Regions from separate parts of the Pantoea sp. LMR881 genome, predicted to be linked through region 1. Evidence: predicted binding sites of a transcription regulator. Region 1 holds the regulator's gene; each other region holds the start of a gene.

Region 1 (3,165 bases):
TTGCCTTCCTTAATTCGTTACTTCGTGTTTGTTTATTGTAGCGACTTCACCCTCGGACTCAAAATGAGAATTTGTTGCCCTGGGGTTAAATCGCCATGTTTGTTAAGTCATTTTAAGACGAACCCCCCATCGCGGTTTTAACCGCGATAAAAGCATTAATAATTTGCAATAATTCCGCTGATATAAAGTGCTGAAATTGCTCATTTTCAGCTCAAATGTCAGCCATTAACAGATTAAAAGAAAAAGGACTTACTTTTTTAAAAAAAAACTGGACTAGAATGGCCCCGGCACTGATCCTTGATCAGATTTTTCCAACTCTGTCAGGCGTATTTCTAAGCTGACAGCTCAACCTGTAACCGGACTATGCGTTTACTGATTACGCTTTTCATCCTGGCATTTGCCCAGCTGTTCTTTAACGTGGCTTCTGCTTCACCGCAGGCACCGGTTAATGCCAGTTCGCATAAAGCGGAGACAAAAAGTGCACGTGAAGATGAACGACGCAAGCGACGTCCGGTAAAAGCATCGGTAAAAAAATCACGCCAGGCCACAACGCAGAAACTCAAACTAAAAAAGCAAAACACGTTGGGGTTGCACAACCGACGTCCGCTAAAAAACGCACGCCTAAAACAGCTAAAAAGCGTTACGGCCATCAGCGTTCATCTGACATTGTGGCGGCTAAAAGCAACGCTATCAGCACCATCAAAATGAGTAAGGCTCACCGGCAGCGTTATCAAAAAGCGCGTGAAACCGCGATGGCAAAGCTGATGGGGCAATTGGGTAAACCTTATCAGTGGGGCGGTACCTCGCCTCATACCGGTTTTGATTGCAGTGGATTAGTCTGGTACGCCTACAAAGATTTGCTGAAATTTAAAATCCCACGCACCGCCAATGAAATGTATCATTTGCGTGATGCAGCGCCGGTTAAACGCGAATCCCTGGAAAAAGGCGATTTGGTTTTTTCCGTATTAATGGCCGCGGCACCGCCGATCATGTGGGTGTTTACCTCGGAAATGGCAAATTTATTCAATCGCCACGGACCGGCAAAGATATTCAGATCAGCGCCCTTGGCGAGGATTACTGGCAACGACATTATATCGGTGCGCGGCGTATGATGACGCCAAAAACGATTCGTTAACGTCAGATCAAAAAAGCCGGGAACTGTCCCGGCTTTTTTATTAATGCAGAATCGCGGTAAAGCTAAACACCACAATCATCAGCAGCGCCGCGCCCGTGGTCGCCAGCGCCAGTTTCAGATCGGTACTCATCTCGTTCTCCTTAGTCACACAGTTTGTAGGGATAAGGCATTTTCCCATACGACCCGGTAAAAATCTCGTTTTATCCGCTCAGCCTTGTTAGAATCCAGCCTTTGTTGCGCAACGCGCGCAACGTCGGTTCCGTTCGCAGTCTTCTTTTGGCGTAATTAACCCGCCCAGACGCCTTTTTACCGGCAAAATTACTGCATATTTGCGGGCAAAACCCTTAGCAGACGCAAACGTTTAACATTATGCTTATCAGCGAGTTGCGATAAGTCCGGGAGTCCTTTTTCATGGCAACAATTAAAGATGTGGCGAAACGTGCTGGCGTTTCTACAACGACCGTCTCTCACGTCATCAATAAAACGCGTTTTGTGGCGGAAGAAACGCGCAATGCAGTCTGGCAAGCCATTCAGGAACTGCATTATTCACCCAGCGCGGTTGCCCGCAGTCTGAAGGTGAATCACACCAAAACGCTGGGATTACTGGCGACCTCCAGCGAAGCGCCTTATTTTGCTGAAATTATTGAAGCGGTGGAAAACCATTGTTTCGACAAGGGTTACACGCTGATTTTAGGTAACGCGCACAACGATCTACAAAAACAGCGTGCTTATCTCTCGATGATGGCGCAAAAGCGCGTCGACGGGCTGTTGGTGATGTGCTCAGAGTATCCTGATGATCTGCTAAAAATGCTGGAAGAGAACCGCAACATCCCTATGGTGGTGATGGACTGGGGCGAATCTCGCGCCGATTTTACCGATACCGTTCTGGATAACGCCTTTCAGGGTGGCTATCTTGCCGGCCGCTATCTGATAGAGCGCGGACATCGCGATATCGGTGCAATTCCTGGCCAGCTGGAACGTAACACCGGAGGCGGCCGCCATGCCGGTTTTTTGAAAGCGTTAGAAGAAGCAGGTATTCAGCCCCGCGCAGAGTGGATTGTACAGGGTGATTTTGAGCCAGACTCAGGTTATCAGGCAATGCAGCAAATTCTGTCGCAAAAACAGCGGCCTACTGCGGTATTTTGCGGCGGCGACATTATGGCGATGGGCGCGATCTGTGCGGCTGATGAGATGGGTTTGCGCGTACCACAGGATATTTCCGTCATTGGCTATGATAATGTGCGCAACGCACGCTATTTCACGCCGGCTCTCACCACGGTGCATCAGCCGAAAGCTCAGCTTGGCGAAAAGGCGCTGGAGATGCTGCTGGATCGTATTACCAGCAAGCGTGAAGAGTCACAAACTATTGAGGTCCATCCAACCTTAATTGAACGTCGCTCAGTGGGTTATGGCCCTTTCCGCGACTATCGCCGCTAAACTTCGCTTAACCACTCTTGATTAAGCGTTTGCGCATCACCCAGGTAATTGAGCAACCAGCCCAGCGCCGGTGATGCGCGATCTTCAGCCCAGCTGACGCAGCAAGGGCTTTCCGGAAAAGCGACTGGCAGCGTCAACTCCACTAACTCGCCTGCATCAAGCAGCGGATGTGCCAGATGGCCCGGCATCATTGCCACACACAATCCTCCCAGCACACAATCCAGCCCGGTTTGCCAGTCCGGCACCACCAGCCGACGCTGATTATCTAACGTCCAGGTCATGCGGCGTGGCAAAGCCCGTGAGGTATCTTCCAGCACCAGTGAAGGCCAGCGCCGTAGCGTGTCATCATCGAGCTGGCTTTCCTGTGTCAATGGATGGTTATGCCTCACCACGCAACGCCAGTTCAGCGCCCCCATATCCTGAAAGGCAAAACGCCCTCCCACCGGAATGGCCTGCGTTGCACCGATCGCCACATCGACACGCCCGTCAGCCAGCGCATCCCAGACACCATTAAAAACTTCATAGCTAATGTGTAATTCCATGTCCGGGAAGTGGCGATAAAAATCTTTACCAGCTGTCGCGTGCGTTCAGGT
Region 2 (3,165 bases), 2.6 Mb from region 1:
ATTCGTTACACCACACTTCCAGCGGACTCATGCCTGGCTCGTCACTGAGAATATCGCGCAGATTGAAACGACCACCGCGACCGCCATCGCTGACCAGTTCCGGCATCGCGTTCGACAAACCACCTGCGCCCACATCGTGGATAAACAGAATGGGGTTGTCATCGCCCAGCTGCCAGCAGCGATCGATCACTTCCTGGCAACGACGTTCCATTTCAGGGTTATCACGCTGCACAGAAGCGAAGTCGAGGTCGGCATCAGACTGACCAGACGCCATTGAAGACGCCGCGCCGCCGCCGAGACCGATGTTCATTGCCGGGCCGCCCAGCACAATCAGCTTAGCGCCCACGGTAATTTCGCCTTTCTGCACGTGATCGGCACGAATGTTACCGATGCCGCCCGCCAGCATAATCGGTTTATGATAGCCGCGCAGTTCAGTGCCGTTGTGGCTATTCACCTGCTCTTCATAAGTACGGAAGTAGCCGTTCAGCGCCGGACGCCCAAATTCATTGTTAAACGCCGCGCCACCCAGTGGGCCTTCGGTCATGATGTCGAGCGCGCTGACGATGCGTGCTGGCTTGCCGAAATCTTCTTCCCACGGCTGTTCAAAGCCCGGGATGCGCAAGTTAGATACGGAGAAACCAACCAGACCGGCTTTAGGCTTCGAACCCCGACCGGTTGCGCCTTCATCACGAATTTCGCCACCTGAACCGGTTGCGGCGCCTGGCCACGGAGAGATAGCGGTTGGATGGTTATGGGTTTCGACTTTCATCAGGATGTGTGCGGCTTCCTGATGATAGGTATATTCACCTTTATCCGCATCGGCAAAGAAACGGCCTACTTCAGAACCTTCCATGACAGCGGCGTTATCTTTATACGCGGACAGCACGTAATCTGGCGTCTGTTCGAAGGTGTTTTTGATCATCTTAAACAGCGATTTAGGCTGTTTCTCACCGTCGATAATCCAGTCTGCGTTGAAGATCTTATGGCGGCAATGTTCTGAGTTCGCCTGCGCGAACATATAGAGTTCGATGTCGTTTGGGTTGCGCCCCAGTTTGGTAAAGGCGTCGAGCAGATAGTCGATTTCATCCTCTGCTAACGCCAGGCCCAGACTGATATTTGCCTGAACCAGTGCCTGGCGCCCTTCTCCCAGCACGTCAACGCTTTTGACTGGCTGTGGCTCATGATGGGCAAAAAGCTGTTCGGCTTGCGCCAAATCACTGTAAACCGTTTCCATCATGCGATCATGCAGCAGCACTGACAGGCTTTGCCACTGAGCTTCGGTCAGTTGCGGTGCCTGGACATAGAACGCCATACCGCGTTCGAGGCGGCGTACCTGAGGCAGGTCGCAGTTATGCGCAATATCCGTCGCTTTTGATGACCAGGGTGAGATAGTGCCAGGGCGTGGTGTGACTAACAGCAAACGCCCTTGAGGCGCGTGTTCAGCGAGAGAAGGACCGTATTTAAGCAGGCGCTGCAGGCGGGCTTTTTCATCGGCACTGAGCGGCGCGCTGACATCGGCAAAATGGACGTACTCAGCGTAAATATCACTCACCGGCAGATGAGCGTCCTGAAAGCGGGTCAGCAGTTTGTTTACACGAAAAGCCGACAGGGCGGGCGAACCACGCAGAATTTCCATCATTAAGATCTCTCGTCTTCGAAGCGCCGGGCGACGCTTCTTTGGGCGCAACAGGGAAAACGGGCCGTATTATAGAGAAACAGCCGTTCTGACGAAACCGTTTGCGCATAATTTATTGCCCAAGGGATTTGCCTGAAAATTGCGCAAGTCCCGCTTTATAAGTTGCTCTGTTTCGCTTTGTTGCGCAAAATGCCGAACGCTCTGGGAGTTCAATAAAGATAAATACTGCCTTTAAAAGACAGAGGCCTGAGAGCCATCGAGAGATAACTATTTGAAACGCCTAAAATTTAATTACCTGTTTATCGGCCTTGTTGCCGTGCTGTTAGCATTGGCATTATGGCCTGCCATACCCTGGTATGGCGGCGGACAAGACACGATTTCACAGATTAAATCACGGGGAGTGCTGCGTATCAGTACCATTAATTCCCCGTTGACTTACTACACCATCAATAAATCACCGGCGGGTATGGATTACGAGCTGGCAAAACGCTTCGCCCGGTATTTAGGTGTGAAACTGGAAGTCACTGTACGTCCTAATCTCAGTGACCTGTTTGATGACCTTGATGAAGGTAAAGCGGATTTGCTGGCGGCGGGCCTGATCTACAACAGCGAACGTCTGGCGCGTTATCAGACCGGGCCTGGCTACTACAATGTGTCGCAACAGCTGGTGTACCGCATCGACAAGCCGCGCCCTAAAAATCTCGGCGATTTAAAGGGGCGGCTCACGGTTGCTTCCGGCTCGGCTTATTTATCCACCATGAAAAATGCCAAATCGAGCCAGTATCCCGATCTTGACTGGGCCATTTCAACCGATCTCGGTCCAAAGGCGCTGCTGGAAGCGGTAGCTGATGGCAAACTGGATTACACCGTAGGCGATTCGGTCACGATTGCCTTATTGCAGCGTATTCACCCTCAGCTTGCCGTGGCTTTTGATGTTACTGATGAAGAACCGGTGACCTGGTATCTCCCGCGCAGTGAAGATGACAGTCTCAACGCCGCCATGCTCGACTTCTTTAATGGTATGGGTGAAGAAGGTGCCATGGCGCGCCTGGAAGAGAAGTACCTTGGCCACGTAGGTACGTTTGACTATGTCGACACCCGTACCTTTTTACGTGCGATCGACAATACTCTGCCCGATATCAAGCCGCTGTTTGAAAAGTATGCCACCAGTATCGACTGGCGTTTACTGGCGGCTATCTCTTATCAGGAATCGCACTGGAATCCACAAGCGACCTCGCCTACTGGCGTGCGTGGCATGATGATGTTAACGCGCAATACGGCAGGCAGCCTGAATGTAGATGATCGTACCGATCCTGAACAGAGTATTCGCGGTGGCAGTGAATATTTAAAGCGTATGATGGATAAAGTGCCGCATGCCATTCCGGAAGATGAGCGCATCTGGTTTGCTTTAGCGGCGTATAACATGGGATATGCGCACATGCTCGACGTCCGTAAATTGACGGCAAAGCAAGGCGGTAATCCTGACAGCTGGGCAGATGTAAAGCTGCGTCTGCCCATGCTGAGTCAAA
Region 3 (3,165 bases), 2.6 Mb from region 1:
GTCTTCCAGGTGCGCTGAGTAGAGTGCCAAATCCATCAGCCCCTGCGCGTCAAAACGGCCAGTATCCTGCTGTGAGGGCTGGCGATACCAAACCTTTTGCGTAAAGTTACGCAGGCGCGCACCGGTCGCGTTAACTTCAGCGGCAAAAGCGTGCTGTTCGCCATTTTCGGTGGCATGTAACCAGCTTACTGGCGCGGCATGCTGCTGTGCGGCGAGCGTGTGAAGCATCGCTAACATCGGCGTTTGACCGACGCCAGCGGAAATCAACGCCACAGGTGTCTCAGACGTCAGCTGCATAAAGAAATCGCCATGCGGTGCTGCCAGTTGGATCTCATCACCCACTTTTGCGTGTTGATGCAACCAGCCAGAAACGGTGCCCTGCGCATCGCGTTTTACTGCAATACGGTAATACTCGCCGTTGCTGCTGTGGGTCAGAGAATATTGCCGAATTTGCTGATGCTCAAATTCGGCAGGATGCAGATAGACGGTAAGGTATTGTCCCGGTTTAAACGCTGCGACCGCGCCGCCATCAACGGGCGTAAACGTAATGCTTTTGATAACGTCACTTTGCTGTTCGAGCGCGCTAATGCGAAAAGCACGGGTGCCACGCCAGCCGCCGTTTTGCTGTTCCGTATCCTGATAGATTGCCTCTTCGCGCTGGATAAACACCTGCGCCAGTACACCGTAAGCACGTCCCCAGGCAGCTAATACATCGTCACCCGGATTCAGTAACTCTTTAATGGTCGCCAGCAGGTGCTCACCCACAATGGCGTACTGCTCAGGCTGAATATTCAGGCTGGTATGCTTCTGCGCAATCTTTTCTACCGCAGGCAGCAATACCGCAAGATTTTCCAGGTTCGCGCCATAAGCACAAATCGCATTGAATAACGCTTCGCGCTGATTGCCGTTGCGCTGGTTATTCATATTAAAAACGTTTTTCAGTTCGGGATGATGCGACAGCATGCGGTCATAAAAATGGGCGGTAAGTTTGGGACCACAAGCCGCAACGGCAGGCAGAGTAGACTTAACAATAGCGATGGTTTGAGCGTCAAGCATTGAGAAAACCTCACAAGCATAAGTTGCATTTTAAATGCATCTTATAGCGGCGCGCGCTAAGTGTAAATAACCCAACTATTTTTCGGGATACCGATCTGGCAACTTTTTTGTGCATCCTGAAAAATTTTTCGTCATAACATGCGCAAAAATTATGCTGCTGTGGCGCAGCAAAAAGGCGTAAAAAACCTTTGCCAGTAGCAAGCCAATCGTTTGCGTAAAAAGAGGGGATTCGCGCTACCGTCACTTGTTAAAACGGTTTACACTGTGGGCCTTCGCCCCTGGTGGGGCTTAAACTGCCGTTAAAAGATAGCTGAGTCAGGAGATGCGGATGTTAAAGCGTGATATGAACATTGCCGATTATGATGCCGAGTTGTGGCAGGCGATGGAGCAAGAGAAAGTGCGTCAGGAAGAGCACATTGAACTGATTGCTTCTGAAAACTACACCAGCCCGCGTGTTATGCAGGCGCAAGGTTCACAGCTTACCAACAAATACGCGGAAGGCTATCCGGGCAAACGTTACTATGGCGGCTGTGAGTACGTTGATATCGTTGAACAACTGGCGATTGATCGTGCAAAAGAACTGTTTGGTGCGGATTACGCTAACGTTCAGCCCCATTCCGGTTCACAAGCAAACTTTGCAGTCTATACGGCATTATTGCAGCCAGGCGACACCATTCTGGGGATGAACCTGGCACACGGTGGCCACCTGACGCACGGTTCACCGGTTAACCTGTCTGGTAAGCTGTATAACGTTGTGCCTTACGGCATCGATGAAACCGGTAAAATTGATTACAACGAGCTGGCTGAGCTGGCGAAAACGCATCAGCCTAAAATGATCGTAGGCGGTTTCTCTGCCTATTCCGGCATTTGCGACTGGGCTAAAATGCGTGAAATCGCCGACAGCGTAGGCGCTTACCTGTTTGTGGATATGGCACACGTTGCGGGTCTGGTCGCAGCTGGCGTGTACCCAACGCCGGTTCCACACGCACACATTGTAACCTCAACCACGCATAAAACGCTGGCAGGTCCACGTGGCGGTCTGATCATCGCGAAAGGCGGCGATGAAGATCTGTATAAGAAGCTGAATTCTGCGGTGTTCCCAGGCGGCCAGGGTGGCCCTCTGATGCACGTTATCGCCGGTAAAGCGGTTGCTTTCAAAGAAGCGATGGAACCTGAGTTCAAAACCTACCAGCAGCAAGTGGCTAAAAATGCCAAAGCGATGGTTGAAGTGCTGATTGAGCGCGGCTACAACATCGTTTCTGGCGGCACCCATAACCATCTGTTCCTGATCGATCTGGTGAGCAAAAACCTGACCGGTAAAGAAGCGGATGCCGCGCTGGGTCGGGCCAATATTACTGTTAACAAAAACAGCGTGCCAAACGATCCGAAAAGTCCGTTTGTCACGTCCGGCATCCGTATCGGTACGCCGGCAGTAACCCGTCGCGGCTTCAAAGAAGCAGAAGTACGCGAACTGGCTGGCTGGATTGCTGACGTGCTGGACAACATTAACGATGAGGCCACCATCGAGCGCATCAAGCAAAAAGTACTGGAAATCTGCGCACGTCTGCCGGTTTACGCATAAGCGTTTAGCCTGCATAACGTCGGGTGTAAAAGGATGGCGAAAGCCATCCTTTTTATTGTCGCGCAAACAGGGTTTTGACAAAGTAGCGGCCACTCTTGCTGCTACGCAGCATTTTGCTGGAGGGAATATGGCAATCGGCTCGGCGAAATGGCTCGGTTTGGGCTACTTCACTTACTTCTTCTGTTACGGCATTTACCTGCCTTTTTGGAGCGTATGGCTGAAGGGCACCGGCCTCGACGCTGAAAAAAATCGGTTTACTGCTGGGCTGCGGCATGGTGGCGCGTTTTGTTGGCAGCCTGTTGATCGCTTCGCAAGTCAAAAATCCGTCGCAGTTAATTACTGCGCTGCGCTTATTAGCGTTTATGACCTGCCTGTTTGCCGTTGGCTACTGGCTGGGGCAGCAGTGGTTGTGGCTGCTGATGGTAATGACTGGCTTCAACCTGTTTTTTTCGCCGCTGGTGCCGCTCAGCGATGCGCTTGCCGCGACCTGGACCCGGCAAATCGGACTGGCTTATGGACCGGTGCGG

The links. Region 1 encodes PurR, which represses purine synthesis genes. Its sites were predicted from a motif close to CANGCAAACGTTTGCNTG; they were not measured.
Region 2: purL (phosphoribosylformylglycinamidine synthase) is a predicted target of PurR. The motif match lies at 1,727-1,744, and genes of this name have one in related genera.
Region 3: glyA (serine hydroxymethyltransferase) is a predicted target of PurR. The motif match lies at 1,256-1,273, and genes of this name have one in related genera.

What each region holds. Positions count from the first base shown of each region.
Region 1 covers NZ_JAPVOK010000002.1:660,001-663,165, forward strand. The annotation lists gene O3W44_RS04880 (Grx4 family monothiol glutaredoxin) at 1-1, opposite strand, end outside; partial or broken gene O3W44_RS04885 (C40 family peptidase) at 364-1,135, shown strand; gene cydH (cytochrome bd-I oxidase subunit CydH) at 1,176-1,265, opposite strand; gene purR (HTH-type transcriptional repressor PurR) at 1,547-2,572, shown strand; partial or broken gene punR (DNA-binding transcriptional activator PunR) at 2,569-3,165, opposite strand, start outside.
Region 2 covers NZ_JAPVOK010000002.1:3,221,235-3,224,399, reverse strand. The annotation lists gene purL (phosphoribosylformylglycinamidine synthase) at 1-1,639, opposite strand, end outside; gene mltF (membrane-bound lytic murein transglycosylase MltF) at 1,908-3,165, shown strand, end outside.
Region 3 covers NZ_JAPVOK010000002.1:3,231,262-3,234,426, forward strand. The annotation lists gene hmpA (NO-inducible flavohemoprotein) at 1-1,056, opposite strand, end outside; gene glyA (serine hydroxymethyltransferase) at 1,385-2,638, shown strand; partial or broken gene O3W44_RS17090 (3-phenylpropionate MFS transporter) at 2,766-3,165, shown strand, end outside.